DNA from 2 places in the Achromobacter sp. JUb104 genome. Region 2 is predicted to be linked to the other one. Evidence: riboswitches for the same ligand, from Rfam matches in the RefSeq annotation. Region 2 holds a riboswitch; the other holds the start of a gene.
What was found. Region 2 has a riboswitch for glycine ahead of gcvT (glycine cleavage system aminomethyltransferase GcvT). Riboswitches for the same ligand answer to the same signal wherever they lie in the genome.
Positions count from the first base shown of each region.

Region 1 (15,738 bases), on a different contig from region 2:
GCATGCAGCTTGGCCAAGGCGGCGTCGCGTTCGGCGGGGGTGAAGGTGGTGCGCGCATCCTTGATCAAGCCGTCGATTTCGGCGTTGCCGAAATAGCCCCAGTTGTTGGAGGCCGGCGGAAAGGTCTTGGTGCTGACAAAGCGCACGATCGCGAAGAACGGGTCCATGGCCGCGAAGCTGACGTTGATGGCGTCGCTGCCGTTGGCGGACGGGTCCTTGGCGCCCTTGCGCCAGTTGGTGAACAAGGTGTTCCACTCCACCACGTCAAAGCTCACGTCGAAGTAGCAGTCCTTCAGGTTCTGCTGCACGAACTCGTTCATGGGCAGAGGCTGCATCTGGCCGGAGCCCGATGCCGACGTCTGCACCTTCACCTTGATCGGCTTGGCTTGGGAATAACCGGCTTCGGTCATCAGCTTGCGCGCCGCGTCCGGGTCGTACTTGATGTCGAACTTGGGATTGCCCCACCACGGATGGCCCGGCGGCACCGTGCCCTTGGGTTCGGCCATCATGCCGCCCAGCAACTGCTTGAGCTCGCCCCGGTTCACACACAGGTTGGCCGCTTTGCGCACGCGCGCATCCAGCCACGGCGAACCTTCCTTGAACGACAACTGCCACGGCCACACGTGCGGCTGTTCATTGGAATAGATGATGAAGCCACGGCTCTTGATGGCGTCGAAGGCATCCGGCGCCGGCGCTTCAATCCAATCCACCTGGCCGGACATCAAGGCGGCCGTGCGCGAATTGGCTTCGGGCAGCGGCAGCATCACCACGCGGTCGATCTTCGGGCGACGCTTTTCGTCCCAGTACTGGTCGTACTTCACCACTTCCAACCGTTCGCGCGGCACGAACTTGGCCATCTTGAAGGGGCCGGTGCCCGAGGCATCGGCGGCAAAGGCGGCCCAGGCCTTTTGCGAACGCTCGGCCGCATCGGTGACCGACGCCGGCACCTCGGCCAGCTTCTTCTTCCACTGCGCGGGCGACGCCATGTACAGATTGGTCAGGTTGATCGGCAGGAAGGAATCCGGCTCGGACGTCGTCAATTCCACCGTCAGGTCATCGATCTTTTTCGCGGACTTCAAAGTCGGCATGCGCGAGGCCGTCACGCCAACCTGGCTGGCGTCGAACTGCGGCGCGCTCTTGTCCAGCACCTTGCCCACGTTCCAGACCACGGCGTCGGCGTTGAAGTCGGACCCGTCATGGAACTTCACGCCGGGGCGCAGCTTGAACACCCACTTGGTCTTGTCCGCCGCGTCCACGTCCCACGACACGGCAAGGTCGGGGATCAGCACGCTGGGCCCGTCCTTCTTGGACAAATCCCATTGCGTCAGGCCGTCGTACATCGGAATGCCGGTGAAGCGGTTTCCCTCAAAGCCTTGGTCGGGCTGGCCCAGCGTGCGGGGGATGTCGCCGGCGGTCATGCCGATGCGCAATACCTTTTCGGCATGGGCCGCGCCAGGGGCAATCACTGCAACGCCGGCCGCCGTCAACGCAAGCGCGGCGGCATAGGACTTGAGGCGGAAACTCCGTGTCTGCATGTGGTTCTCCAATGTCTTGCAAAAGGCCTTCCCCGCGAGGGTGCGGCGCGCGTGAACAGGGTTAGTACACAGATTTTGTATAAGCAATATCCGTGCCATTTTTGGAGGTGGGAGGCAGAGTCAGGGATAGTCCCAAGGTGGGGCGTGATGATGCTGGGTGCGGCGTGGCGCGCGGTGCCCAGCCCGCCCGCCGTGCGAACGCATCCGTGCGCGCGTGGAAGATCAAAGCAAAGGGAATACCAGCGGGTGCGGGGCCACGTGGGCAAGAGACGGGGGGGCTAGAAGCCAGATGGGCGGCAGGCACCAAGGCGGCGCGACGTGCGCGCCCCGTGCGCCGCCTTGGTGCAGCATGCACATGTCCGCGCATCAGCGCGTCGGCGCATCAGCGCGTCGGCGCATTAGCGCATCAACGCATCAGTTGGCGACGCCCGCTTGCGCCAGCATGGCGCGCAGCAGGACATTGCATCCTGCCTCCAGATGATCCGGGCGCGCGTCTTCGATTTCGTTGTGGCTGATGCCGTCCTTGCACGGCACGAAGATCATGGCGGCAGGCGCCACGCGGGCAACATAGACCGCGTCGTGCCCGGCCCCGCTGACCACGCTCATCGCCGACAAGGACAGCTCGCGCGCGCCCTCGCGCACCGACTCCACCAAGGCGGGCGCGAACGGTTGCGGCGCAAAGTACACCACCTGCTCGATCTGCGCCGTGACGCCACGGCTATCGGCCGCGGCACTCACCGCCGCGCGCAAGGCTGCGTCCATGGCCGAGAGCGTGTCGTCGTCCGCCGCGCGCAGGTCCACCGTCAGGCGCACGCGCCCGGGAATCACATTGCGGGAATTGGGAAACACATCCATCCAGCCCACCGTTGCACGCGCATCCGGCGCGTGCGCCAGGGCAATCTGGTTCACCGCCAGCACCAGCTCGGACGCCGCCAGCAAGGCATCGCGGCGCAGCGGCATGGGCGTGGGGCCGGCATGCGCCTCGACGCCCGTCAGCACCACGTCGTACCAGCGTTGGCCCAAGGCAGCGGTCACCACGCCAATCACCGTATCGGCGGCTTCCAGCACGGGACCTTGCTCGATGTGCGCCTCGAAGTAGGCGCCTACGCCATAGGCAGGGACGCCGTCCTGCCGCGCTGGCGGCACGGCAACCTGGCCCGCATAGCCGATGGCCTCCAGGGCCTGGCTGACGCTCACGCCCTCGCGGTCCTGCTGCGCCAGCGCATGCTGCAAGGTAAAGGCCCCGGCATACACGCCCGAGCCCATCATCACCGGCACAAAGCGCGAGCCCTCTTCATTGGTCCACACGGCCAGTTCCAGCGGCGCTTCCGTCTGCACCCCATGGTCATTCAGCGTGCGCAACACTTCCAGCCCGGCCAGCACGCCGTAGTTGCCGTCGAACTTGCCGCCCGTGGGCTGGGTGTCGATGTGGCTGCCGGTCATGACGGCGGGCAAGTCGTTGTTGCGGCCCGGGCGGCGCGCGAAGATATTGCCGATGGCGTCCACGCGCACGTCACAGCCGGCCTCTTCTACCCAGCGCACGAACAGGTCGCGCCCCTGGCGATCCAGGTCGGTCAAGGCCAGGCGGCACACGCCGCCTTTTTCAGTACCGCCGATCTGCGCCAGATCCATCAATGACTGCCATAGGCGCGCGCCATCCACGCGCAGGTCGGCCAGCGTTTCGGTAGCGGGGGCAAGGCTCATGGGGACTCCTGTTGACATGGCGGCCGCGCAAGCTCGCGGCACGGGTTCTGGTTAGGATTCGCCCGATTCTGCGCTGTGTACCAGCGCCCTGCCAAGCCCCATTTACAAGACGTTGGCCTGGCCGTGCTCTTGCGTAAGGCTCTGCCGATAGCTGGCGCAGCCCGCCGCCAGCAGCAGCACGCACAGCACGGTCGCCCCCGCAATCAGCAGCGACAGCGATTGCCCCACCGCGCCGGGGGTGCCGAACAGCCGGTCGGTCAGCAAGGCCACCGCCGTGGTGCCGAGCCCCAGGCCGATCAGGTTGGAGATCAGCAGGAACAGCGCCGAGACCTGCGCGCGGATCTGATTGGGCGGCAGGATCTGCATCGCGGCGGTGGACGTCGGCATCGGAAACGAAGCGAAGAACATGGCGGGCAGCAGCAAGCCCACCGACAGCCACAAGCTGTCCACCTGCGTGAACGCCACCGCCGGCAGCGCCATGCCTACCGCGCCGATCACGCCCGCGCGCAACGGCGCGTCGCGATAGCCCCGCTTGGCCAGCCCGTCCATCAACCAGCCGCCGCAGAAGACGCCGGCCGTGTTGGCCACCAGCACCACCACGCCCAGCATGTAGCCGGTATCCACGGGCGACATGCCGAACCGGCGCATGTAGAACGCGGGCGTCCAGCTCAGCAGCGCGAACAGCACCATGGCGTAGAAAGAAAAGCCCAGGTAGTGGCAGAAGAAGGTGCGCCGGTGCCGGCCCAGAAACTGGAACGTGTCGCGGATGCTGGGCTTTTGCGCCTGGCCGTCGGCGGCGCGGCGCAGGCCCAGGCGCTGCGGGTCGCGCACGGTCAGCAGAATCAGCAGCGCCACCAGCAAGCCGGGCAAGCCCACGATAAAAAACGTGACCTGCCAGGGCCGCATCGCACCCACCCAGGGCACCACCACGCTGTCCACGCTTTTCAGCAGGTTGATGACGTAGCCGCCGATCAGGAAGGCCATGCCGCCGCCAATGAACGAACCTATCGAATAGACGCCCACCGCCCGGCCCAGCTTGTCGCGCGGGAACATATCGCTAAGCATGGAATAGGTGGCGGGCGACAAGGCGGCCTCGCCCACGCCCACGCCGATGCGCGCCAGGAACATGTGCGCAAAGTTGCGCGACAGGCCACAGGCAGCCGTCGCCAGGCTCCAGAACGCCACGCCGATCGCGATGATCTTCGGGCGCGAATAGCGGTCGGCCAGCAAGGCGATGGGAATGCCCATGACGGCATAGAACAAGGAAAACGCCAGGCCGTGCAGCAGGCTGAACTGCGTGTCGGACAGTTGCAGATCGTGCTTGATCGGTTCGATCATCAGCGCCAGGATCTGCCGGTCGACGAAGGAAAATATGTACGCTAGCATGCATATCACCACGACGTACCACTCGTAGGCGTAGCGTCTTTTGGCCAGTGGCGGCAGCGTGGCGTCAGTCATGTTTTTCCCTTGTCTTGTCCTTGTTTTGTCCATCGTTTGTAGGTCTTTGCGCCGCTGGACTCTATACGCCGCGCGCAACGACTGTTCCCACCGCGCAGGAAAGCATGTTCAACGACACCTATCCGCTGAACCGCCATTGCTTGCTGAACTCGGGCAACGCCGCCGAGGTCAAGGATCAGGTCAGCCAACATTTGTGGTCGCACCGCATGTGCGTCGCCCAGGGAAAACCCTTGCAGTCGCGGCTGTACGGCGTGTTCTTCGGCAACGCCGCGCTGTTTGATCTGCACTACGGCGCCGAAGTCGAGATCGACGCGGGCGACATCGCCAGCTACTACCTGATCCGCATCACGCTGCAAGGCTCGGGCCTGGTCACGCTGGGCAAGCGCAGCGCGGCCATGCAAGCGGGCAGCCTGACGATTTCGTCGCCGTCCGAACCCAGCATCATCAGCATCGGCCGCGACTGCCGCAACCTGATCCTGCGCGTGGAACGCCAGGCGCTTGAACATCAGCTGCAACGCCTGCTGGACCGGCCCATCAAGCACGCGCTGGTCTTCGACCTGGCAGTCGGCCCGGATTCCCCCGGCCTGGCCGCCGTGCGCGAAACGCTGGACTATCTTTGCCGGCTGTACCAGCACCCCGCCATCGATGGCGTGACGCAGACGCTGGCGGCGGGCTTTTCCGACTATCTGCTGGCCTTGCTGCTGACGCAGTTGCCGCATAACTATTCCGACGCGCTGCGCGCCGACCATCGCCAGCCCTTGCCGCAGCATGTGCGCCGCGCGCGCGACTACATCGAGACCCATGTCGATGAGGCGATCTCATTGGCTGACTTGGCGGCGCACTGCGGCGTGTCCGTGCGCACGCTGCAAAACGGCTTCACGCAGTTTCTCAAGCAGAGCCCCAGCGACTACGTGCGCAACCAGCGCCTGACGCTGGTGCATGCCGCGCTGGAACAGGCCCGCGCGGGCGACAGCGTGACCGACATCCTGCTGCGCCACGGCGTAACCAGCTTCGGCCATTTCGCCACCCACTACCGCAAGCGCTACGGCCGCCTGCCATCGGACACCCTGCGCCAAAATCGTAGGATGGGTGAAGCGCGAGACGCTATCCAAAAAAAATGGAATGGAGATCGCGCGTAACCCATCGCGCGGGGGTGGTACTGTGGCTGCGCGGGTTAAGAATTCCGCCGTTGCATGATGGGTTGCGCGCGTTGCGCAGCATTCGCGCGTAACTCATAGCTGCCTGCCCTCGGACACCTTGCGCCAGCATCGTAGGATGGGTGAAGCGCGAGACGCCATCCAAAAAAAATGGAATGGAGATCGCGCGTAACCCATCGCGCGGAGGTGGTGTCGTGGCTGCGGGGGTTAAGAATTCCATCGCTGCTTGATGGGTTGCGCGCGTTGCGCAGCATTGTTCTTTTTTAAGGATTCTCGCGCTTCACCCATCCTACGGGTTGCGCGCGTTGTAATCCCTTGCCGGATCTGAACGGCGCTTGCGCGTTTGGCGCAGCCCGCGCCACGCACCACCGCTAGGATCAAGCCTTCATCGAAGGAGCTTGATCATGCGAATCAGCGTCATAGGCGGCGGACACGGCTGCTACGCGGCAGCCGCCGAACTGGCCGAAAAAGGACACGAGGTGCGCTGGTGGCGCCGCGACGGCGCCGCCTTCCGGGGCTTGCGCGATGCCGGCGCGTTGACGGTCACCGACTATCGCGGCACCCGTCAGGTTCCCTTGGGTTCCGGCCCCGGCCATCTGGCGCTGACCGACGCCTTGCAAGACGCCGTGGCCGACGCGCAAGTGCTGGTCATTCCCCTGCCCTGCACCACCCACGACGCGCTTGCCCCCGCCTTGGCGCCGCTGCTGCAAGACGGCCAGGTGGTGTTCCTGCCACCCGGAACCTTCGGCAGCTACCTCTTCGCGCGCGCGCAGAAAGACGCCGGCAACCCCGCCCGCGTCGCCTACGCGGAAACCGGCACCCTGCCCTATCTGGCGCGCAAGCACGGCAACACGGTGGTGATCAGCGGCTACGCCACGCGCCTGCCCACGGGCGTGTTTCCCAGCCGCCTGGCCGACAACGCGCTGGCGCTGCTGGGCCAGGCCTACCCCAGCATTGAACCCATTGAAGACGGGCTGGCCGGCGCGCTGATGAACGCCGGCCCCATCATTCACCCGCCGCTTATTCTGATGAATGCCGGGCCCTTGGAGCATTTCGACAAGTGGGACATCCATAACGAAGGCACGCAGCCGTCCATCCGCCGCGTGACCGACGCACTGGACGCCGAACGCGTGGCCATCCGCGAGGCGCTGGGCTACGCCGCGCCGCACTTTCCGCTGGCCGACCACTACGCCAGCGAAGGCGACGAATGGATGTACGGCCGCGGCGCGCACGGCAAGCTGACCGACAGCGGCGACTGGCGCGAAACCATCGACCTGCACACGCACCGCTACATGCTGGAAGACACGCGGCTGGGCCTGTCATTCCTGGTATCCACCGGCCGCTGGGCGGGCGTGCCGACGCCGGTGGCGCAGGGCCTGCTGAATATCGCCAGCGCCATCACCGGCCGCGATCTCTACGCCGAGGGCCGCACGCTGGAACGCCTGGGCCTGGACCGCTTGTCGCGCGCCGGCATGGCGGAATTGCTGGAACAGGGGTGCTGAACATGGAAGACAGAATCTGCGTGATCGGCGCCGGCCGCATGGGCGAAGGCATCACCTTGTCGTACGTGCATGCCGGCCGCGACGTGACGCTTATCGACATCAAGCCCAGAACGCCCGCCGAACAAGCCGAGCACCACGCGCGCGTGCGGGCCAACCTGCGCCGCGAACTGGGCACGCTAAGCCGCCTGGGTTTACTGGACGCCGACCAGGCCGACACCGCCATGCAGCGCGTGCGCCTGTGCGGGCGCGACGACGCCATTGCCGATCTTCAACACGCGCGCGTCATCTTCGAAGCCGTGCCCGAACGCCTGGACGCCAAGCGCGACGCCTTCGCCTGGTTGGGGCAGGTCTGCGCGAAGGACGCCGTCATTGCGTCAACCACCTCAACATTTCTGGTGACCGAGCTGGCGGAACTGGTGCAACACCCGGAACGCTTTCTGAACGCGCACTGGCTCAACCCGGCCTATCTGATTCCGCTGGTTGAGGTCAGCCGTGGGCCGCGTACAAACGATGCCGCCTTGCAAGCCTTGCTGGACGTGCTACGTCAGGCCGGCAAGGTGCCCGTGCAGTGCGCGCCGTCGGCGGGCTACATCGTGCCGCGCATTCAGGCACTGGCGATGAACGAAGCCGCCCGCATGGTCGAGGAAGGCGTGGCCAGCGCCGAAGACATCGACACCGCCGTGCGCCTGGGATTCGGATTGCGCTTTTCGGTGCTGGGCTTGCTGGAATTCATCGACTGGGGTGGCGGCGACATCCTGTACTACGCGTCGCGCTACCTTGAAAGCGAGATCGGCCCGCGCTTCGCGTCGCCTGACGTCATCGCCCGCAACATGGAACAAGGCCGCAATGGGCTGCGAGATGGCAAAGGCTTCTACGACTACGCCGGCGTAGACGTGGATGCCTACAAAATGGAGCGCCTGGGACAGTTGTGCAAGCGGTTGGAAGTGATGGGGCTATTGCCGCGCGCGGGTGGTGCGCGCTAGCCAAGCCCTCAGTGCGCGTCCGCCTCAAGAATGCGATACGCCAGGCGCACGCGCGCTTCGTTCGGAATATTCCGATTCGCCAGGATCACCACGCCGACCTTCCTGGCCGGCACGAACGCCACGTAGGCGCCAAAGCCGTTGGTGGAACCGGTCTTGTTGATCCACACATCGGCGCGCGGCGCTTGCGGTGGGGTCAAGGCCTTGGCCGGTTGGCTCTGGCTGTTCATCGTGCCGGCATTGGCGGCAACCAGCGCTTCCAGCGTCACCGGGTACGCCAGTTGTTCCCACGCCAGGTCTTGCGTCATCGGACCCAGGTCGTAGTAGCCCACGTGCGTATCCGCCAGCGCCTTGGCAATTACGGTGTCACCAATGACGCGCTTGGCAATCCTCGCTTCCCGCGCGGCCTTGGCGCTGAATTCGCGCGGGGCAGACGCCACACCCATGTTCGCGTCCACAAAACGGATCAGGTCGCTGGCACTGGTCTTCACGCCGTACGCTTCGTCGGCCAGCACACCCGGGTTCACGCGCACGGGCGCGTTCTGCTTGTTGTAGCCCTGCGCGTAGTCGCCCATCTTGGCGGCCGGCACGTGGATATACGTGTTGGACAAGCCCAGCTTGGGCAACAGCGTCTTCTCGATAGCTTCAGCATAAGGCTGGCCGAGGCTCTTGGCCGCCACCACGCCCAGCATGCCGATGCTGGGGTTGGCATAGGTGCGGTACGTGCCCGGCGCGTAGCGCGGCGTCCACGCGGCCAGGTAGGCCATCAGTTGGGCGTCGTCCGTCACAACGTCCGGCACTTGCAAGGGAAAGCCGCCACCCGTGTGGGTACCCAGGTGGATCAGGTTCAGTTTGCCGAATGCCGTGCCTTGCAAGGTCGGCAAGAAGCGCGCCGGGCTGTCGGAGAGCGACAGCTTGCCCAACGCTTGGGCATAGGTTGCCAGGGTGGCGGTAAAGGTCTTGCTGATGGAGCCTAGCTCGAACAGCGTGTCGCGGCTGACAGGCGTGTGCGTTTGCAGCGAGGCCACGCCATAGTTCCGGAACTCATGGTGCCCATCGCGCGTGACGGCAATGGCCAGACCGGCAACGTCGTACTCCTGCATCAGCGCATGCACGGCGTCGTCGATATCGGCGCCAGGAGGCACCGGCTCGGCACGTACGGGCTGGCCCGAGGTGGCGGATTGATCAGCCTTCATAGGCGACGAGCCCGCCTGAACGCCGGACACGGCCACCAAAGAAAACACAGCGCCGCCGGCCACGGTAGCCAGGGCTTGCAAGACGGCGCGTCGCGCGGCGTGAAACGTCATTCCTATCGTCCTCTTGGTTTGCGCCGGTCCAACAACGCAGGCGGCGAACGCGACATAGTACTAACCCTGAATCAATTACGACAGGAACTTGGCTATTCTCTACCCCGTCGATTCAAAACCGCGTAGAAGAGATTGGCCCTTGCGGCCGGCGCCGACGGAGCAACCGCCCCGGAAACTCTCAGGCAACAGGACTGCGCGCGTCTAGACAATCTGGAGAGAGGCGCCGTGCGCGCCCACCGAAGGGGAACCCCGCCGCACCCGTCGGCCGGGTGAAGCTCTCAGGTATCAAAGACAGATGGGGTGCCGCATCCGTATTGGTTGCGGCCACACCCTCTGGAGCCACCATGCCCCGCATCGCCATCATTGGCGCCGGTATCACCGGCGTCACGTCCGCCTATGCCTTGTGCAAATTGGGATACCAGGTCACCGTCTACGACCGCCAGCGCTATCCCGCCATGGAAACGTCCTACGCCAACGGCGGCCAACTGTCCGCCAGCAACGCCGAGGTCTGGAACAGCACCGCCACCATTCTCAAAGGGCTGCGCTGGATGCTGCGCAAAAACGCGCCGCTGTTGCTGAACCCCCGGTTCAGTTGGCACAAGTATTCGTGGCTGGCGCAGTTCATGGCGCAAATTCCCAACTACCGCGACAACACCATCGCCACTACCCGCCTGGCCATCCAGGCGCGCCAGCACTTGTTCGACATGGCCGAGGCCGAAGGCATCGACTTCGACCTGGAACGCCGGGGCATCCTGCACATCTACCATGACGCCGACAGCTTCAAGGCGGCGCACCGCGCCAACACGCTGTTGCAAGCCGGCGGCCTGGACCGCTACGCCGTGACGGCCGACGAAGCCCGCGCCATCGAACCCACCCTGCAAACCGGATGCCACGGCGGCTTCTACACGCCATCGGACGCCACAGGCGACATCCACAAGTTCACCCGAGGCCTGGCCCGCGCCTGCGAACGCCGTGGCGTGAGCTTCGTGCAAGACGCCGACATCGGCGCCATCCGCCCGCACAACGGCGGTTACGGGCTGGACGTACTGCGCAACGGCGGCACCGAACGCGAACCGCACGAGGCCGACGCCATCGTGGTGTGCGCGGGGTCCGCCAGCAGACAATTCGCCAAGCTGCTGGGCGACAGGTTGAACATCTACCCGGTCAAGGGCTATTCGATCAGCGTGCACCTGGACGACGCCGACAGCCGCGCAGCCGCGCCCCACGTCAGCTTGCTGGACGAAGCCGCAAAGATCGTCACCAGCCGCCTGGGCGACCGCTTCCGCGTAGCCGGCACGGCCGAGTTCAACGGCTTCAACCTGGACATCCGTGCCGAGCGCGTGCAACCGCTGATCGACTGGACCCGCAAGCATTTCCCCGGCGTGATGACATCGCGGGTCGTCCCGTGGTGCGGCCTGCGCCCCATGACGCCCAACATGCTGCCGCGTGTGGGGCCGGGCAAACGCCCGGGAGTGTTCTACAACACCGGACATGGGCACTTGGGCTGGACCTTATCGGCGGCGACGGCGCAGGTGCTGACGGAAAGCGTCAGGGCGGCGTTTTCTGGGTCACCAACAGCGCATACGGGTTGATGGCCCCGCCGTCATAAATTCCATAATGCAGATGCGGCGGGGTTCCTTGGGCATTCCCCGTATTGCCGACATAACCCAGCACATCACCCGGCGCCACCAATTGCCCGCGTTCAATGTCGGCGTAGCCGTCCAGATGCGCGTAGTAATGCCGTTGGCGGCCGGGGCCCAGCACCCATACCACCTGGCCGCCAAGGTTGTTCGTGCCCACCTGCATCACGACGCCTTCGGTGGTGGACAGCACGGGCGTGCCCCGGGGGGCAAAGATGTCGATGCCTTCGTGGCGCCGGCCGTTCGACCGCGCGGCGCCCCAGGTGTCGGAAAGGCGTCGCGAGGAAACACCCTGCACCGGCACGGGCAATGACGTCGGCGCTTCTTGCCACGCAAGCCGCGCCATATGCCACGGCGCGCGCGCAGCATCGGGCAGGCGGGGCCACGCCCAAACGGCCAGCGCGGCCAACAAGGAAAGTACGACGATGCGCCTGATGAAGCGCAAGACAGGGTTGGCGTTCATGAACGGTTCGACGCTGAGCGGGCGGAGGGGTTCCCCGGTGTCTGAGGCGACTACGGCAGTTGTGACGGCTGCGATAGCCGCGATGGATGCAATGACGCCAATGGGTATGAAGGCTCAGGCGAACACCAGACACACCGGCGTGGGCACCTGGGCCACCACGTCGGGGTTGTCCAGGCGCCCCGTTGCGGCATCGATGCGCAAGCGCAGGATCGAATCACCTTTCTGGTTCAGCGCGTACAAGGCGCCGCCGTCCGGCGCCATGGTCAGTGCGCGCGGAAAGCGCAGCCCTTCCGTCCAGACTTGCAGCGGCGTGAGCGCGCCGTCCGCGCCTATGCCAAAGACGCCGATGCTGTCCGCCTGCGGATGATCGTTCTGGACGCGGCGGGTAGACACATACAGATAGCGGCCGGATGGATGAATGAGCAGTGACGCCGCGTTGGCCGTGCCAGTAAAGCCCGCCGGCGTGGCCGGGACGGTGTGGCGGTGTTCCAGCACACGGCCCGCGATGGAGTCATACCCGTAGCACGACACGCTGGCATCGAGCTCATTGACGACATACAGCAGCGCGCCGTCGGGATGCAGCGCCAGATGGCGTGGCCCGCTGCCCGCAGGCAGTTCGGTGCGCGCGGAGAGCGACAAGTTGCCGTCTGCCAGCGTAAACGCATTGATGCGGTCGCTGCCCAGGTCAGTAGCCAGCACGCGCTGGCCGGTGGGGTCGAACAGCACCATGTGCGGGTGGGCGGATTGCTGTTCGGGACGCGGGCCAGAGCCGGTTTCCTTGACGATGCCTGACACCGCGCCCAACGAACCATCGCGCTGGATGGGCAGCACGTTGTAGGTGCCGCCCAGGTACTGCGCAGTGACCAGATGCTTGCCGTCGGGCGATACCGCCAGGTGCGCTGGCGCGGTGCTGGATAAGGACAGGGGCTGCCGGTTCAACAATCGCAAGCTGCCATCCGCGGCATCAATGGCGTAGGCCTCGGCCGTGCCCCGGGGCAGCCCTTGCCAGTGTTCGATCTCGTTGATGGCGTACAGAAAGCGCCGCGTGGGATGCACGGCCAGATAGGACGGGTTGTCGCTTTCCATTACCTGGACCAGCCGCCAGCCTTGCGCGCGCATCGCAAACACGTGGATGCCCGCGGACGGTGGCCCGCCTGCCGTGCCGCCCGGCGCATCGTGCGTGTAGGTGCCCACATAGGCAAAGCCGGCGGGATCAGCGGGGGATGTAAGGGATGTGGAAGATGGGGCCGATGCCGACGCGCCCATCGCGGACAGCCACGGCGCCGCCGCGCTCGCGGCCGACAAACCACCGGCAAGCTGGATGAAGGATCTGCGCGGCGCGCTGAAGAAGGTGTTCATGGCAGGCTCCGGCAAGGCGAATCGTGCGTCATCACGGGCGCACCGACATCGCATGGTGGAAGACATTATTCGGATCGTAGCGGCGCTTGACCTGTTGCAGGAACGGATAAAGCTCGCCCTTTCCGTAATACAACTGCGGCCAAAAATCATGCGCGAGCATGTCGCGGTCGGGGTAGTTGATGTAGCAGCCTTGATACCTATCCCCCGGATACGGCGTGCCCGCGAATCCCGACAATGGCGAAGGGGCCGCCGGGTCCGTATACACGTCGCGGTAAAAATCCGTCATCCAGCGCAAATGGATGGCGTCCTGGTCGGCATGGGTCCAGTAGGTTTGGTATTGCAGCTTCATGACCGATTCACGCTGATGCACGGCGGTGTCGCGCAGGCGTTCGGGCCGGTTGATGGCGCCGCCGTAAGAGTCCACCTGCAACAGCGACTGGCGCAGGTCAGCGCCGGGCATGTCGCGAGTCAGATGCGTGTAAATGCGCGCGGACTCGTGCACGCTGAAGTTGCGTTTCATGTAGGCGGACTTGTATTTGCCGCGCTGGTTGGGGCCCGAGCCATTGAGCGTTTGCGTGGCCGCCAGCCAGTCGTAGCGGATAACCGTGTGCGGCTCGCTGCAAAGCAGGTCGCCGCCCATGCGCGGGCGTGGCAGGCCTGGCGTGGTGGCCCGCGCGGCAACCGGCGCGCAGGCACGGAAGCGGTCCAGAAAATCTTGCAGCACCGTCAGGTCTCGGCAAGTGCCGTCGGGGTTGCAGAACTGCACGATCATCACGATCTGCCCCGCCGCCTGATGCGTGAGCTTCAGCAACGAGAACATGCCCCAGGTGTCGGCGGCCCTGCCCCGCGTTTCCCAATAGCTGCCATAGATGTCCAGCAGTTGCGCAAAGCGCCGGGGCGTCATGCCGGCCCAGTCGAATGCAACGGTGGCGATGGCCACTTCGCGCGGAGCCTGGGGCAACGTGGCAAAACCATAGCTGGTGATCACGCCGAAGTTTCCGCCGCCCGCCCCTCGGCAGGCACGAAACAGGTCGGCGTCGCGCGTGGCGTCGACGGTGCGCGGCACGACGTTGCCGCCCGCGTCCACGGTCAGGATGTCGACCGCGCTCAGCCAGTCGCACGCCAGCCCTTGCAGGCGCGACAGCAGGCCGTAGCCGCCGCCCGTGATGTGGCCGCCCGCCGCCACCGAATAGCAAGAGCCGCCGGGCAAGGACACGCCATGACGCTTGTACAGGTCCAGGTCGCCGTTCCAGTTTTGCGAACCGGCGGCAATGCGCAGCAGCCCGTCGGATGACGGAGGCACGCGGTCCAGCAAGCTGAGGTCAAGGATGGCGCCGCCCGGATTGTTCGAGACGAAGTCCTCATAGCAGTGGCCCCCGCTACGTATCGTGGGGCGCTTGCCCTGCGCCACGATGCGGGACAGGGCACGGGCCGCGTCATCGGGTGTTTCACAGAGTTCGATGCGCGCGGCCGCATCTTCGGGCTGGGCGGGCCACCGCAGGTTGAAGCCCTTTTTCAGGGTCTTGTAGCGGGGATCGTCGTGGGTCACGCTGATGCTCATGTCGGCTTGCCTCCCGGGCCTGGGAGTCAGGCCGCGACGCATCAAGGATAGGCCGAGAGCGCCCCGAACATCTGTAAGAGGAGTCCGATTTTCTACTGATACCGTCCGCGATATCCCACCGGCGACATGCCGCAGTATTTATTGAAAATATCGCGAAACGCCTTGGTGTCGTTGTAGCCCACTTCATACATGACTTCGGCCACACTCTTGCGCGAACTTTCCAAGCGTTTCTTGGCCGCTTCCACGCGCACGCGCTGCAGGTATTCCACGATGCTGTTGCCCGTGGCCTGCCGAAAGCGCCGTTCCAGCGTGCGGCGTCCCATGGCATGGCGGCCAGCCAAATCTTCCACGGTGATTTTTTCCGTGTAGCGGCCTTCGATATAGGTCTGCACGGCGCGCACCACCTCGTCGGCGTGAGCCTTCTGGCCCATGAACACCGCGAACGGCAATTGGCTCTGACGGCTCCAGTCCAGTTGGAAGTACTTGGCGCACCAGATGGCGGTGTCGCGGTCGGTATATTTTTCGATCAGGTGCAGCACCAGATGCGCCGCGGAAAATGCGCCGCCGCTGGTGTAGACGCCGTTCTCGGCCATGACGACGCGGTCGCTGATCCAGCGGACATTCGGGAAAAGGCTGGCGTACAGGTTCTGCGCCACCCAATGCACCACCGCCTGCTGTCCGTCCAGCATGCCGCCTGCGGCCAACAACGCGGCGCCCACGCACAAACTGGCCACTTCGCCGCCGTTGCGATGATGGGTCGACAACCAATCGATCAGCTCGCGGTTGGACTGCACCACGTCGGACACCGTGCCCAACAAGGGCGGCGCGATGCAGATGTCGATCTGCGGCGCATCAGCCAGCACCAGATCGGCCTGCACCTTGATGCGCCCTTCATCCAGGCTGACCTCGCGCGTGAGCGCCAGGGTGCGCACGTGGAATTGGGGTTCGCGCCCTTGCGCGGCCAGATAGTTATTGGCCACCAGGAAGCCGTGGCGCGCGGTTTCCAGGGACGCAATGTTGGTGCCCGTGGGCAGAAGAAACGCGACGTTTTTCATGACGCTAAGCATACGCC
Region 1 is NZ_JANUEY010000001.1:609,630-625,367, reverse strand. Features, by position in the region: gene M2361_RS02855 (ABC transporter substrate-binding protein) at 1-1,535, opposite strand, end outside; gene M2361_RS02850 (Zn-dependent hydrolase) at 1,950-3,239, opposite strand; gene M2361_RS02845 (MFS transporter) at 3,342-4,697, opposite strand; gene M2361_RS02840 (AraC family transcriptional regulator) at 4,802-5,836, shown strand; gene M2361_RS02835 (NAD/NADP-dependent octopine/nopaline dehydrogenase family protein) at 6,259-7,356, shown strand; gene M2361_RS02830 (3-hydroxybutyryl-CoA dehydrogenase) at 7,359-8,339, shown strand; gene ampC (class C beta-lactamase) at 8,348-9,643, opposite strand; glycine riboswitch at 9,757-9,847, shown strand; gene M2361_RS02820 (D-amino acid dehydrogenase) at 9,988-11,235, shown strand; gene M2361_RS02815 (M23 family metallopeptidase) at 11,192-11,746, opposite strand; gene M2361_RS02810 (beta-propeller fold lactonase family protein) at 11,861-13,105, opposite strand; gene M2361_RS02805 (FAD-binding oxidoreductase) at 13,137-14,666, opposite strand; gene M2361_RS02800 (GlxA family transcriptional regulator) at 14,759-15,733, opposite strand.
Region 1: it holds a riboswitch for glycine, as region 2 does, so the genes downstream of both, M2361_RS02820 (D-amino acid dehydrogenase) here and gcvT (glycine cleavage system aminomethyltransferase GcvT) in region 2, are expected to answer to the same signal.

Region 2 (15,738 bases):
GACGCTGGCGGTTTTGGTGTCATGCCTGGCTTTGCACCAGTTGTGGGCCTATCTGGATGTGCGCGCGCCGCACGTGGCTGACGCATTGCTGGGCGGCCTGGTGGCCGCCGCCGCCACCGCGCTGGGCACCTTGCCCATTCTGTTCGCCCGCACCATTCCGCAAAAGGTCCAGGACAGCATGTTCGGCTTCGGCGCCGGCGTCATGCTGGCGGCCTGCGCGTTTTCGCTGGTGGCCCCGGGCATCGCGGCGGCCGAAAGCCAGGGCATGGGCCCCTGGGGCGCGGGGCTGACGGTGGGGGCGGCCATTCTGCTGGGCGCCGCCGTGCTGCTCATCATGGATCGCACGCTGCCACACGAGCACTTCATCAAGGGCCGCGAAGGCATCGAGTCGCGCCGCATTCGCCGGGCCTGGCTGTTCGTCATCGCCATCACCTTGCATAACCTGCCCGAAGGCCTGGCCATCGGGGTCGGCTTTGCGGGCGGCGATCCGGTGGCGGGCACCGCGCTGGCTACCGGCATCGCCATCCAGGACGTTCCCGAAGGGTTGGTCGTGGCGGTGGCGTTGCTGGCAGCCGGCTACACGCGAACCTTCGCCGTGGCGCTGGGGATGTTGTCGGGGCTGGTCGAGCCGCTGGGCGCCGTGCTGGGCGCCGCCATCGTCGGCTGGTCAGCGTTGCTGCTGCCCTGGGGCCTGGGCTTCGCGGCGGGCGCCATGCTGTTTGTCATCAGCCATGAAATCATTCCCGAGTCGCACCGCAAGGGGCACGAGGTCTACGCCACGTGCGGGCTGATGCTGGGCTTTGTGCTGATGATGCTGCTGGACACGGCGCTGGGTTAGTTTCGGCGCTGGCGTCAAGCTGGGCGCGGGTCCCGGCAGCGGTTTGCCCAGGGGCCGAGCCCCGAAATCGCGCTTTTCCGGGGCTTGTTTTCGTTGTATGCTTGGCGCCGCTGTCACGCATGTTTGCGGGAGAGAGCGGCCGTTTCAGTGGGCCGCCGCCGAAGGCGCAATTCGCCCAGAATCGCTCAGGTAACCGATACCGCACATGCTTGCCCCGTCCCGGTTTTTTCACCGTGTGGATGCGGCAAAACAGTACTCTGGAGAGACCTGGCGCCGCCCCGAAATTCGGGACACAGCGAGCAGCCCAGGCGCCGAAGGTGCAAACCCGCCACGCGCGGGGCAACTCTCAGGCAAAAGGACAGAGGGGCGGAAGATTCAGCCGATGCCGTGCAAGCGCAATCAGCCTTGTCACGACCGGCATTCCGTAACCCTGGCAAAGCATTGCCGTCCCGGAGTTCTCGCGCATGTCCGCAACCCTCAAACGCACCCCGCTGGCCGACGAACACATCGCCTCCGGCGCCCGAATGGTCGATTTCGGCGGCTGGGACATGCCCTTGGCCTACGGCTCGCAGCTTGAGGAACACCACGCGGTGCGCCAGGACGCCGGCATGTTCGACGTGTCGCACATGCTGAACGTCGATGTTGTCGGCCCCGACGCCTACGCCTTCCTGCAACGCCTGGTCGCCAACGACGTCGCCAAGCTGACCGTGCCCGGCAAGGCGCTGTATTCCTGCATGCTGAACCCGCAGGGCGGCGTCATCGACGACCTGATCATCTATTTCTTCGCCGCCGACGAATGGCGCGTGGTGGTCAACGCCGGCACCGCCGACAAAGACGTGGCCTGGATGCAGCGTGTGAAGCAGGCCGGCAATTTCGACGTCGCCATCACCCCGCGCCGCGACCTGGCCATGGTGGCCGTGCAGGGCCCCAACGCCCGCGCCAAGGTCTGGGCCGCGCGTCCGGCCTGGCAGGCCGTCTCCGAACCCCTGACGCCTTTCGTCGCCGCCCGCGTGGGCGACGACACGCTCGTCGCGCGCACCGGCTACACCGGCGAAGACGGCTTTGAAATCGTCCTGCCCGCCGACGACGTCGTGCAATTGTGGCGCGACCTTGCCGCCCAGGGCGTGCGCCCGGCGGGCCTGGGCGCGCGTGACACGCTGCGCCTGGAAGCCGGCATGAACCTGTACGGCCAGGACATGGACGAGCTGACCCAGCCCGACCAGGCCGGCCTGACCTGGACCGTGTCCTTGAAGAACGCCGAGCGCCGCTTCATCGGCCGCGACGCGCTGGAACAATTCGCCACCCCCGCCGCCTTTGTCGGCCTGAAGCTGCAAGAGCGCGGCGTGATGCGCGCCCACATGGCCGTGCGCACGCCGGCCGGCACGGGCGAACTCACCAGCGGCACCATGTCGCCCACGCTGGGCGTGTCGATCGGCTTTGCCCGCCTGCCGCAAGGCGTGCGTCCGGGCGACACGGTCGAAGTCGATATCCGCGGCAAATGGGTGCCCGCCCTGGTCTGCAAGCTGCCTTTTGTCCGTAACGGCAAAGCCGTCGAACACTCGTAAACTCGAAGCTTCGCGCGACCGGCCGCCTGCCTACACGCACGCGGCGTTCGCGCGAGGCGCGCAACACCATTCATCTACCCCGTATTCCCTAGAGGATTTCCCATGAGCCTGCCCACCGATCGCAAGTACACCTCGTCCCACGAATGGGTCAAAGCTGAAGGCGACGTGTTCGTCGTCGGCATCACCGACACCGCCCAGGACCAATTGGGCGACCTGGTTTTCGTTGGCGACGTGAATGTCGGCGCCAAGCTGAAGGCGGGCGAAACCGCCGGCGTGGTCGAGTCGGTCAAGGCCGCTTCCGACATCTACGCCCCGGTCGACGGTGAAATCGTCGCTTTCAACGACGAACTGGAAAACAACCCCAGCCTGATCAACGAATCGGCCTTCACCACCTGGATCTTCAAGATCAAGCCGGTGAACTCCGCCGACGCCGACAAGCTGCTGGATGCCGCCGGCTACGAAGCCGTCGCCAACGGTTAAGCCGGTTCGAGCCGGGCGCGCCGTCCTCGTGGCGCGCCCGGCTCGCGAAATGCACCACCACCCCGAGATCTCTCCATGTCGCGCGCCCTAGACACCCATACCGACTTCATCCCCCGCCACATCGGCCCGTCCGACGCCGACCAGGCCGCCATGCTCCAAGTGATTGGCAGCGCCAGCCTGGACGCCCTGATCGACGAAGTCGTGCCCGCCAAGATCCGCAGCCAGGCCCCGCTGGCGCTGCCGCCCTCGCGCAGCGAACCCGACGTGCTGGCCGAGCTGAAGCAGATTGCCGGCCGCAACAAGGTCTTTCGCAACTACATCGGCCAGGGGTACTACGGCACGCAGACGCCCAACGTCGTGCTGCGCAACATTCTTGAGAACCCCGCCTGGTACACGGCCTACACGCCGTATCAGCCGGAGATCTCGCAGGGCCGTCTTGAAGCCCTGCTGAACTACCAGACCATGGTCGCCGACCTGACCGGGCTGGACATCTCCAACGCCTCGCTGCTGGACGAAAGCACCGCCGCCGCCGAAGCCATGACGCTGGCTCGCCGTGGCGCCAAGTCGCAAAGCCCGGTGTTCTTCATTTCGCGCCACGTGCATCCGCAGACCATTGAAGTCGTGCGTACGCGCGCCGAAGGCCTGGGGCTGGAAATCGCCGTCGGTGACGAGGCCGAAGGTCTGCCCGAGTGCTTTGGCGTGCTGCTGCAATACCCGCACAGCACCGGTTCCGTGTCCGACTACCGCAAGCTGGCTGAAGCCGCCCACGCGCAAGGCGCCGTGGTCGCTTGCGCCACCGACCTGCTGGCGCTGGCTCTGTTGGCCGCCCCGGGCGAGTGGGGCGCGGACATCGCCATTGGTTCGGCGCAACGCTTCGGCGTGCCGTTCGGCTTTGGCGGCCCGCACGCCGGCTTCATGGCCTGCAAGGATTCCTTCAAGCGCAACATGGCCGGCCGTTTGGTCGGCGTGTCGAAAGACGCGCAAGGCAACCCGGCGATGCGCCTGGCGCTGCAAACGCGCGAACAGCACATCCGCCGCGAGAAGGCCACGTCCAACATCTGCACGGCGCAAGTGCTGCTGGCCGTGATGGCCGGCATGTACGCCGTGTGGCATGGTCCGGAAGGCATCCGCCGCATCGCCCAGCGCGTGCAGCGCAGCACCGCCATCCTGCGTGGTGAACTGATCAAGCTGGGCGTGAAGGTCGTGAACGACACCTTCTTCGACACGCTGTTGCTGGAAACCGGCGCCGCCACCCCGGCCATCCTGACCGCCGCCGAGTGCGAGCACATCAACCTGCGCCGCGTCGATGGCGCGCGCCTGGCGGTGTCGCTGGACGAAACCGTCACCGTCGCTGACCTGCAAGCGCTGGTCAACGTGTTCGCCGCCGGCCTGGAACGCGACGACGTCGAACTCGACATCGACGCGCTGGACGCGGCCGCCGCCAGCGGCATTCCCGCATCGGTCGCGCGCGAAAGCGCCATCCTGAAGCACCCGGTCTTCTCCAGCGTGCAGTCCGAAACCGACATGCTGCGCTACCTGCGCAAGCTGGCCGACAAGGACCTGGCACTGGACCGCACGATGATCCCGCTGGGTTCGTGCACCATGAAGCTGAACGCCACGGCCGAGATGATCCCCATCACCTGGCCCGAGTTCGCGCTGATCCACCCGTTTGCGCCCGCCTCGCAAAGCCAGGGCTACAACGAACTGATCGACCGCCTGTCCGCCGCGCTGTGCGAAATCACCGGCTACGACAACATCAGCCTGCAACCCAACTCGGGCGCGCAGGGCGAATACGCCGGCCTGCTGGCAATTCGCGGCTACCACCAGGCCAACGGCCAGCATCAGCGCAACGTCTGCCTGATCCCGGCTTCGGCCCACGGCACCAACCCCGCGTCGGCCCAACTGGCCGGCATGGACGTGGTGGTGGTGGCGTCTGATTCCAACGGCAACGTCGATCTTTCCGACCTGCGCGCCAAGATCGAACAGGTGGGCGACAAGCTCGCCGCGCTGATGATCACCTACCCGTCCACGCACGGCGTGTTCGAGGAAGCCGTCACCGAAATCTGCGACCTGGTCCACCAGGCCGGCGGCCAGGTCTACCTGGACGGCGCCAACATGAACGCGATGGTGGGCGTGGCCCAGCCGGGCAAGTTCGGGTCCGACGTGTCGCACCTGAACCTGCACAAGACCTTCTGCATTCCGCATGGCGGCGGCGGCCCCGGCGTGGGTCCCGTGGCGGTGCGCGCGCATCTGGCGCCGTACCTGCCGGGCGTGGTGAACGAGCAGGGCAAGCTGCCTGGCGACGCCAAGGTCGGCCCGGTCTCGGCCGCGCCGTTCGGCTCGGCCGGCATTCTGCCGATTCCGTTCGTGTACATCGCGCTGATGGGCGCCGACGGCCTGCGCCGCGCCACCGAAGTGGCCATCCTGAACGCCAACTACATCGCCACCCGCCTGCGCGACCACTACCCGGTGCTGTACGCGGGCCGCAATGGCCGCGTGGCGCACGAGTGCATCCTGGACGTGCGCCCGCTGAAGGAAACCAGCGGCATCAGCGCCGAAGACATCGCCAAGCGCTTGATGGACTACGGCTTCCACGCGCCCACCATGAGCTTCCCGGTAGCGGGCACGCTGATGGTCGAGCCCACGGAATCCGAGGGCGTGGCCGAGCTTGACCGCTTCATCGACGCCATGATTTCGATTCGCGAGGAGATCGCCCAGGTCGAACGTGGTGAACGTGACCGCGACGACAACGTGCTGAAGAACGCGCCGCACACCGCGCAGATGCTGCTGGCCGAAGAATGGCTGCACGATTACCCGCGCCAGCAGGCCGCCTACCCGGTGGCGTCACTGCGCGAGGCCAAGTACTGGCCGCCGGTGGCCCGTGTGGACAACGCCTACGGCGACCGCAACCTGGTCTGCGCCTGCCTGCCGATCGAAGCTTACGCGTAACGCAATGGCGATAAAAAAGCCTCCATCGCAAGATGGAGGCTTTTTGCTGGGCGTTTGCCCGATCGGGTATCAGCCTTACTTGGCCGGCGCTGCCTGCACTGCCGTGTTGAAGTCTTCGGCGATGCTGATGAAGGTGTTCAGCAGGATCTGCAAGTTGTCCTTGCCGATGCCGCCTTCCGCGTTCATGTCCATCTGCAGCACGGCCTGGTTCTTGTCGTCCAGATAGGCGCGCGTCCAGCGGTATTCCTGGTTCCAGCTATTGATGGCCTTCAGCGGCATCGGCTTCTTGGTCTTGTACGTGGCCGTCATGACCAGGTCCAGGCACTTTTCGGTGAAGTCGTTGCACAGGAACTCCAGGCGCAGCTCGCTGGCGCCGGTGTTGCCGGCATCCAGCAGCAGCACGGGGCCTTCGTTGCCATCATGCTTGTTGGCGGTGATGCCCATGTCGTCCAGCAGGCTGCTGATGGTGTCCAGGTCGAAATCCTGCATCACGCCGACGGCGGGCGTTGCGTCCGCGGCCGGTTCTTCCTGGCCCATATCCGGCATGGCTTCGTCATCGTCGTCCATGCCGCCCATGCCGGTGGCGCCCAGCAGGCCGCTGAACAGCTCGTCGGCGGGAATTTCCTTGCCGTTCAAGTTACCCATGCCTTCAGCGAACGTGAACTTGCCGACGATGTTGTCGCCGTCGTTCTTGCCCACGTTCAGCATTTCGGCCATGCCGGCCATCTGGCGCACGCTTTCGTCGGCTTCTTCGGCCGCTTTTTCAGGCGTCAGGCCTTCTTTCTTGATCGCGTATTGCGCGGCCAGATCCTGCACCATCGGCTTGGAGATGATCAGCGTGGCGTCGATGCGCTTGATGGCCTGGACGGCGATCTCTTGCGGCGTCAGGTTCTTGATGTCGGCCGGGTTGGCCAGGTCCAGCGTGAAGTTCAGCTTGCTTTCGCCCTTGGGCGTCTTCCAGCTGATGGGGTCGATGCTGAACGACGGGTTGCCCGCCAGCAGCTTGCCGCCGGCGTCCAACATCGTCTGGATCTGCTCGTCCTTCAGGCCTTCGTCTTCGGTTTGCGCCATGATTTGGCGCAGCAGCTGGTTGTAGGTGTCGGACAGTTGCTTGACGGCCTGGCCGTCCAGCTTGGCCAGCTTGATCACGGCCTGGCCGTTACCCAGCGCCACGTCGTTCACGGTGATGTCGCCCGTTTGATAGGCGGCTTGCACGTTGATGTTCTTGTCGTCTTCGGCCAGCTTCACGCCGTAGCCGAAGTTGTCCAGCGACAGCTTGATGTCGTCGCCCTTGCGGGTGACGTCGATGCGCTTGATCTTCAGATCGGAGTCGCCCATGGACACGCCGAACTTGCCCATGCGGCTGTTGACGTCCATGGTCATGCCGGTGATGGCCATGACGACGGGGTCATTGCTCTTCGAGCCGTCGATGGCCAGCTTGTCCATCACGCCGTGCGCGGTGACGGCTTCCAGCGAACGGTCGAACGTGCCGGTGATCAGCATGCCGCTGAAGTCGATCGAATTGCCTTCCAGGGTCGTCGACACCGGCGCAATCTTGGACGTGGAGCTGGTGGTGCCGCTGTAGCTGATCATGGCGTCGCTGATCAGGGGCGAGACGTCCTTGGTCAGGGCGAACACTTCCTTCAGGTTGTCCGTCTTGGCGATTTCGGCGTGCACGAAAGCCAGCTTGGGCGCGAAGGCGCCGCGCGACAGCGCGGTCTTGGGGAAGGGGCCGTGTTCAATGACCGCGTCGAACTCAATCATGCCGGCGGGCATGTCGTCCAGGGTCTTGTCGTTCTTCACGAGCGACAGGCCGTAGCGCGCCTGGGTCGAGAACAGGCTGCGTTCGTACTTGATCTGGTCAATGCGCAGACCGAACAACGGCGTCAGCTTGGCCAGCTTTTCGTTGGCTTCGGCCAGATGGCGTTGCGAGCTTTCCTCTATGCGTTTGCCGGTGTACCAAGTGGCGCCTATCCAGCTTCCCGCTCCCACTATGACCACGCCGAGGGTGATCGCTACGCTCTTTTTCATCGTTTTGCTTCTTCGTTGATTGTCGAGTCATACCCGGCAGGCTAGGCACCAAGCCATCGCTGCGTGGTCGCCCACGCGCGGCTGCCGGCATATACGCATTCATGGGCCTGTAAGGGCCCGCGGCGGAGTATACCGACGCGAAGGGACACATGACCGTGCGCGCAGTTACGGGAGGTTTCAAAATGAAAGGCCAGCGATCAGCGCTGGCCTTTTTGTCGACAATCCTGCGGTTTTAGCGCGGATTCAGCGATTTATAACGTGCCTTACAGCGGGTCCAACGGGTAGATCGGGCGGCGCACGTTCTTGAATTCAAGCTGGCTGTAATCGGACGTGGTGACGCCCACGCCGGTACATTCGATGACTTCCGTCGCCATATCTGAAAAGCCCGCGCGCCAGTGCACCCGGCTTTTCAGCACCACATAGCGCTTTTGCAGCGGGTCGATGCCGGCCGACAGCAGGCAGTTGATATCGAAGGGTTCCTGGTGGCGCGACACCACCACGATCTCGACCCGGCCGGTGTCGATGACCACGGTCAGGCCCGTGTCGTTGCGCACGCCCCGGTACATGGGGCCCCGGCTCAGGTAGACGCCGTCAAATACCAGTTTGACGCGGCCCGTCACCTCCAGCGGTTCGCTGGGTTGCTTGATGGCGGGCATGGTCAGCTTGCCGCCTAGCTTGATCGTGATGGTATTGCCCACGCCCGCGGCGGCGGCCTGCTGTGCCGCGTCGGGGTCGCAAATGGCGTAGAACACCACGTTGTCGAGTTCCTGGCGCAGCACTTCGGCCAGCACCGTGGTGGTGTCCATGGTGCCGCCCGAGCCGGTGTTGTCGAAGTGGTCCAGCAACACGACGGGGCCTTGCTCGATCTGTTTGGCGCGCGCGATGGTGGGTTCCAGGGGCTCAGGGTGGAAGACCCAGTCGGCGCGGCCTGCCCAGGCGCGTTCCAGCAGTTCGTCGCGGTGCTTCTCAGCGTCTTGCAGGTTGCCGTCCGTACAGACGACGGCGCTCAAGCCGGCTTCGCGGATGTCCGCATGCGGAAAGCCCACGAAGACCGACGCCGCCAGCACGCCGCCCGCTTCCAGTTCCTTGCAGCGTTCCTGCAAGGGCTTGTTGGGCGCGGCGTGCGTGCCCTGGCACATGATGTGCGGCAGCATGGGCTTGTTGGCCCAGCTCATGACGGGTTTGATTTCACCCTTGAGCGTGCGGACGATGACGTTGGCCGCGCGTACGCCGGCTTCACGGATGTCCACGTGCGGATAGGTGTGAAAGCCGCTGATGACGGTGGCGTTCTTGACGATGTCGTCGTAGATGTTGGCGTGCATGTCCAGCGTGACGGCCACGGGCGTGGTCGGGTCGATTTCACGCAGGCGGCGCAGCAGGTCGCCTTCCGCGTCTTCCACGCCTTCGGCCACCATGGCGCCGTGCAGGTCCAGCAAGATGGCGTCAAAGCCGCCCAGCTTGACCTGGTCCAGCACCAGCTTGCACAGGCGTTCGTGGGTGTCGGCGCTGGTGGGGCCGCTGGGCCAGGACTCGGCCGCCACGGGCACAACGATTTCCGCGCCCACGCGACGGGCCACTTCGATATACCCGCCCAGCCCGCTGTCGGTGTTCTCGTAGGCCTTGATGGCGCGGTCGCCAGCCAGGATTTCAGGACTGCCGCGGAAAAATCGTTCCAGCGGGGTCGGCACGGGCGAATAGGTATTCGTCTCGTGCTTGATCATTGCCAAGAGCCAACGCATGGGAATTCCTGTGGAAAGGGTAGGGGAAGCTCAGTTCGTCTTGGGGGGCTGCGGCCAAGGATGCTGCGCGGGGCGCATCTGTTCCCAGGCGCGTGCCACGCGCAACACGCCCAGGTCGTCAAAGCGCGCGCCGGCAATCTGCAAACCGATCGGCAGGCCCGCCCGCGTGTAGCCGCAGTTGACGGACGCGGCGGGTTGTTCGCTCATGTTGAAGGGCAGCGTGAAGCCGATGTGGTGCATGGTGGTGGCCACCTCATTGGTGGGCGACGGCCATTCGGCGTTGTACGCCACCACCGGCGCCACGGGCGACAGCACGTAATCGAAGGGGGCGCAGGCGGCCACGGTCTTGGCGCGCACGTTCAGCGTTTCGTAGTAGCTCTTGAACACGGCCTCGCCGCTTTGGCCGCCACCGCTTTCCGCCCAGGCGCGGATGAACGGCAGGATCTTGGCGCGGCGGGCTTCCGGCAGCGCGGCCAGGTCTATGGACGAGCGCGTGCGCCAGAAGCGGTCCACACCTTCCAGCATTTCAGGCGTCATCCACGGCAGCATCGGCGTGACGATGGCGCCCGCCGCTTCGAAGGCTTGCGCGGCGGCTTGCACGGCGTCGCGTACTTCCGGGTCCAGCGGCAGGCCGCAGCCGGCGTCCATCAGCAGGCCGATGCGCAGGCCTTTAACGTCTTGCGCCAGGTTAAGCCAGTCAAAGTCCTGGAAGGGCAAGCTCATGTGGTCGCGCGCGTCGGGCTGCGACAGCACGCCCATCATCAACGCGGTGTCGGTGATGGTGCGCGTCATGGGGCCGGCGCAGCGGCCCATGAAGGGCGGGTCGATGGGGATGCGGCCCAGGCTGGGTTTCAGCGTGGCAATGCCGCACCAGGCAGCCGGCAGGCGCACCGAACCGCCGATGTCGGTGCCGATGTGCAAGGGGCCATAGCCGGCCGCTGCGGCCGCGCCCGCGCCGGCGCTGGAGCCGCCCGGGTTCTTGCTCAGGTCCCAGGGGTTGCGGGTCAGCTCATGAAAGCTGGACAGGCCCGAGGACAGCATGCCGAAGTCGGGCATGGTGGTCTTGCCCAGCAGCACCGCGCCCGCCTCGCGCATGCGGGCGGCGGGCGGCGCGTCGGCTGCCGCCGGGGTCAGCTCGGTGGCGGCGGTGCCCAAGGGCACGGGCGTGCCGCGCGTGGCGATGTTTTCCTTGATGGTGGCGGGTACGCCGTCCAGCGAGTAGCCGCCGGCCGACTGCGGCTCGCCCTTCATCCAGCGGGCTTCCGAGGCGCGAGCCATCGCCAGCGCGCCTTCGGGGTCCAGCGCATAGGTGGCCTTCAGGTGGGGTTCCCAGCGCTCGATGTGTTCCAGCACGGAGCGCGTGGCTTCGACGGGCGACAGGGTCTTGTCGCGATACGCCTGCAGCAGTTCCTGAGCGGACAATTCATGCGGTTGTGACATCTCGGTTCCAGTGTTGCGAAGGAAGGCAGTTCGGGTGATCAGCGCATCAGCACATCAAGACGCCGCGGCTTGCGCCAGCGTGGTGGCAACGGGCTGGAAGTTGCGGAAGTCCCAGTCGCGCCCCGGGGCCGCGTCGATCAAGGTGCGCGTGTATTCATGCCGAGGGTCGGTCAGCACGGTTTCGGCCGAGCCGGTCTCAACGACCTTGCCGCGCTGCATGACCATGATCGTGTCGCAAATCTGCGCGGCCACGCGCAAGTCGTGCGTGATGAACAACACGCCCACGCCCGTGCGTTGGCGCACCTGTTCCAGCAGTTCCAGCACCTGCGCCTGCACGGACACGTCCAGCGCCGACACGGCTTCATCGGCCACCAGAATTTCCGGGTCCATCACCAGCGCGCGGGCAATGCAGATGCGCTGGCGTTGGCCACCAGAAAACTGATGCGGATAGCGGCGCATGGCGTCGGGGCTCATGCCCACCACGGTCAGCGTTTCGCCCGCGCGCTTCACGGCCTGGTCGCGCGGCATGCCGAAGTTGAGCAGGCCTTCGATGATGGATTCACCCACCGTGCGGCGCGGGTTCAGCGAACGGTAGGGGTCCTGGAACACAATCTGGATGCGGCGGCGCACCGGGCGCAAGGCCGAGCCGGACAGCGTGCTGAGGTCTTCGCCGCCCATCATCATGTGGCCGGCGGTGGGCTCGATCAGGCGCACGATGCACCGCGCTACCGTGGATTTGCCCGAACCGGATTCCCCCACGATGCCCAGGATTTCTCCCTTGCGCAGCGTCAGGTTCACGTCGGACGCGGCAATCACGTTCTGCGCGGCCGTGCGGGAAAACAGCGAGCTTTTCCCGGCATAGGTGCGGCCCAGGCCCTTGACGTGCAGTACGGGCTGGCCGTCGGGCGCCTCGCGGCGGTTGGGCACCAGGCTGGGCACGGACGACACCAGGCGGCGCGTATACGACTGCTTGGGTTCGGCCAGGATTTCATTGCGCGTGCCGCTTTCGATCAGGTCGCCGCGGTTCATCACCACGATGCGATCCGAAATCTCGGCCACTACGCCGAAGTCGTGCGTGATGAACAGCACCGCGGTCTTGTGCTTGACCTGCAGTTCCTTGATCAGCGCCAGAATCTGCTTTTGCGTGGTCACGTCCAGCGCGGTGGTGGGCTCATCGGCGATCAGCAGCTTGGGTTCCAGGATCAGCGCCATCGCGATCACGATGCGCTGGCGCTGGCCGCCCGAAAGCTGATGCGGGTAAGCCTCGAAGATGCGTTCGACATCCGGCAGATGCACCGACTGGAACATGTCCAGCACCTTGGCGCGGCGTTCGGCGGCGCTCATGCCCTTGCGGTGCAGGCGCAGCACTTCGTCCACCTGCTTGCCCACGGTGTGCACGGGGTTCAGCGCCGTCATGGGTTCCTGGAACACCATGGCCATGCGGGTCGCGCGCATTTCGCGCAGCCGCCGTTGCGACGCGGTGGCAACATCTTCGCCTTCCACGCGGATGGAACCCGCGCTGATCGACAGGACGCCGGGCGGCAAGAGGCCCATCACGGCCAGCGACGTGACCGATTTGCCGGAGCCGGATTCGCCAACCACGCACACCGTTTCACCAGCATGCACGTCCAGGCTAAGGTTGCGCACGACGCGGTTGCCCGCGCCGGCCACTTCCACCGACAGGTTGCGAATGGCCAGGATGGCGGACGAGGTGTCGCCCGCGGGGGGGATAGGAGAGTAGGTCATCGGCATCAGATCCTGCGCACCATTTTCGGGTCCAGCGCGTCGCGCAGGGCGTCACCCAGGATGTTCACGCTAAGCACGGTCAGCGACAGGAACAGGCCGGGAAAGAGAATCAGGCCGGGCAGCATGCGGAAGTACATGCGGCCTTCGGACATGATGTTGCCCCACGAGGCGATCTCGGGCGGGATGCCCGCTCCCAGGAAGCTGAGGATGGCCTCGGTCAGCATGGCGGAGGCGAACACGTAGGTGCCTTGCACCGTCAGCGGCGCGATGGTGCTGGGCACCATGTGGCGCCACAAGAGCAGGGGCAAGGGCGTGCCCAGCGCCAGCGCGGCTTCCACATAGGGTTCGCCGCGCACGGTCAGGATCTGGCCGCGCACCAACCGCACCACCCGAGGAATTTCCGGGATCGTGATGGCGATCAGCACAGTCATGATGCTGGCGCCGGTGACGGACACCAGGGCAATCGCCAGCAGGATGCCGGGGATGGCCATGATGGCGTCCATGGTGCGCATGATGAACCCGTCCAGCGACCGGAACCAGCCGGCGATGACGCCGATGATCAGGCCGAGGACGACGCTGACCACCGCGGCGCCCAGGCCCGCGATCAGCGAGATGCGCGCGCCGTAGGCCACGCGCGACCAGACGTCGCGACCAAAGGCGTCGGTGCCGAGCAGGAAGTTGGTAAAGGGTTGCTTCAGGCGCGAGCCCGGGTCAATGAATGTGGGGTCCACCGTGCCCAGCAGCGGGGCGAACACGGCGATGGCGACGATGGCGACCAGCACCACCAGCGCCAGCATGACCGGCCAGCTTTTGAGGCCCTGGCGGACTTGCCGCCAGGCGGTGACGTGAGGAGTGCCGCCTCCGGGAAGGTCGGCGGCCGCTTGCGCGGCGGCATCGGTTGGCGTTTGCATGGCTCTGCCCTAGTACCTGATTCGCGGGTCGAACACCGTGTAGGCGCAATCGACAACCAGATTGATGAACACGTAGACGAACGCGAAGAACAACGTCAGGCCCTGGATGACGGGGTAGTCGCGCGCCAGCACGGCTTCGACCACCAAGCGGCCCAGGCCGGGAATGTTGAACACCGATTCGGTCACGACCACGCCGCTGATCAAGAGCGCGATGCCCAGGCCCACCACCGTGGCGATGGGCACGGCCGCGTTGCGCAGCGCATGGCCGAGCAGCACGCCGGTTTCACCCAGGCCCTTGGAACGCGCGGTGCGGATGAAGTCTTCACCCATGACCTCGATCACGCTGGTACGCGTGATGCGCGCGATCAACGCGACATACACCGTGGACAAGGCCAGCGACGGCAGGATGAGCCGGTGCAGATAGGGCCAGAAGCCCTTGGCCAGCGGCGCATAGCCCTGCACGTTGAACCAGCCCAGCTTGATGGCGAACAGCCAGATCAGCAGGTAACCCGTGACGAACACCGGTACTGAAAAGCCCAGCACCGAAAAGCCCATCACGGCGCGGTCCAGCAACTTGCCTTGCCGCCACGCCGCCAGGATGCCCAGCGGAATGGCGACCAGCAAGGTGAAGATCAACGTCAGTACCGCCAGGCTCATGGACGGTTCCAGGCGCTGCGCGATCAGTTTGGTGACCGGCACGCCGGACATGAGCGAGGTGCCCAGATCGCCTTGCAGGAGCTTGCCGCCCCAGATGAAGAACTGTTTGATGACCGGTTGGTCCAGGCCCATCGTCTGCCGTATCTGGACGATACGTTCAGGCGTGGCGCCGTCGCCCGCCATGATGATGGCCGGATCGCCCGGGCTGAAACGCAATATCGCGAAGACCACCACCGCGACCATCACCAAAACGGGGATGGTCGCGAGGAGCCGGCGTGAGACAAATGCCAGCATGTATTTCCCCCTGAACTGCTTGCCCCTTTAAGGAGCTTTCTTGACGTTCCAGAACGCAAAGACCGGTGCATGCACCAGGCCGGAGAGCTTGGTCGAGTAGACGGTGGGCACGGACATCTGGCCCAGCGGCACGTACAGGCCTTCGTCGATGCCGATGCGCTGCAGTTCGTCGGCGATCTTCTTCTGCTCGGCAGGGTCGGACGTCAGGGCGAACTTGGTGCGCAGTTCTTCCACCTTCGGCATGTCGGGCCAGCCGAACCAGGCGTTGTCGCCGTTGGCGGCGGCGGGCGCGGAACGTACCGGGTCCATCACGTCGGTGGCGTACCAGTTGGTGTTGTGAATGTTCCAGCCGCCTTCAGCCGGCGCGGCCTTCGAGGCGCGGCGCGTGGCCACGCTCTGCCAGTCCATCGCGGCCAGGTTGACGTTGAAGCCGGCCTTGCGCAGCGCCTGGGCCATCACCACCGGTTGGGCCGACAGCGTGCCCACGTCGGTCGCGTGCATGACCAGGATGGGCGTGTTGTCGTAGCCCGCTTCCTTCAGCAGCGCCTTGGCTTTTTCGATGTTCGACGGCACCACGATGTCCTTGCCGATATCGGATTCCATCGGCGTGCCGCAACCCCACAGCGATGCGCAGGTCTGCCAGTACTTGGGATTGCCCACCAGCGCCTTCATCACATCTTCCTGGCCGATGGCGTACATGGCGGCCTGGCGGATCTTCTTGTTGTCGAAGGGCGGGTACTTGAAGTTGAAGCGGTACATCGTGAAGTAGCCGACCGGGCTGAGCGATTCTTCCTTCAGGTCGGGGTTGCCTTCGATCATGGGCAGCAGGTCATACGGGAACTGTTCGACGAAGTCGATCTCGCCGCCCAGCAGCGCGTTGGCGGTCGTCAGCGCGTCGGGCATGACGTCCCATTCGACCTTGTCCACGTTCACGACCTTGCCGCCGGCCAGGCCGCTGGCGGGTTCCTTGCGCGGCACGTAGTCGGCGTTCTTGGCGTACACCGTCTTCACGCCCGGCTTGAATTCGATGACCTTGAACGGACCCGAACCGGTCATGTCGGTGATGGGCTTGCCGATGGCCTGTTCGG
Region 2 is NZ_JANUEY010000002.1:763,196-778,933, reverse strand. Features, by position in the region: gene M2361_RS15445 (ZIP family metal transporter) at 1-838, shown strand, start outside; glycine riboswitch at 955-1,050, shown strand; glycine riboswitch at 1,086-1,210, shown strand; gene gcvT (glycine cleavage system aminomethyltransferase GcvT) at 1,303-2,403, shown strand; gene gcvH (glycine cleavage system protein GcvH) at 2,506-2,883, shown strand; gene gcvP (aminomethyl-transferring glycine dehydrogenase) at 2,959-5,832, shown strand; gene M2361_RS15425 (DUF945 family protein) at 5,908-7,863, opposite strand; gene M2361_RS15420 (M81 family metallopeptidase) at 8,127-9,602, opposite strand; gene M2361_RS15415 (amidase) at 9,633-11,042, opposite strand; gene M2361_RS15410 (ABC transporter ATP-binding protein) at 11,097-12,788, opposite strand; gene M2361_RS15405 (ABC transporter permease) at 12,794-13,699, opposite strand; gene M2361_RS15400 (ABC transporter permease) at 13,709-14,650, opposite strand; gene M2361_RS15395 (ABC transporter substrate-binding protein) at 14,678-15,738, opposite strand, start outside.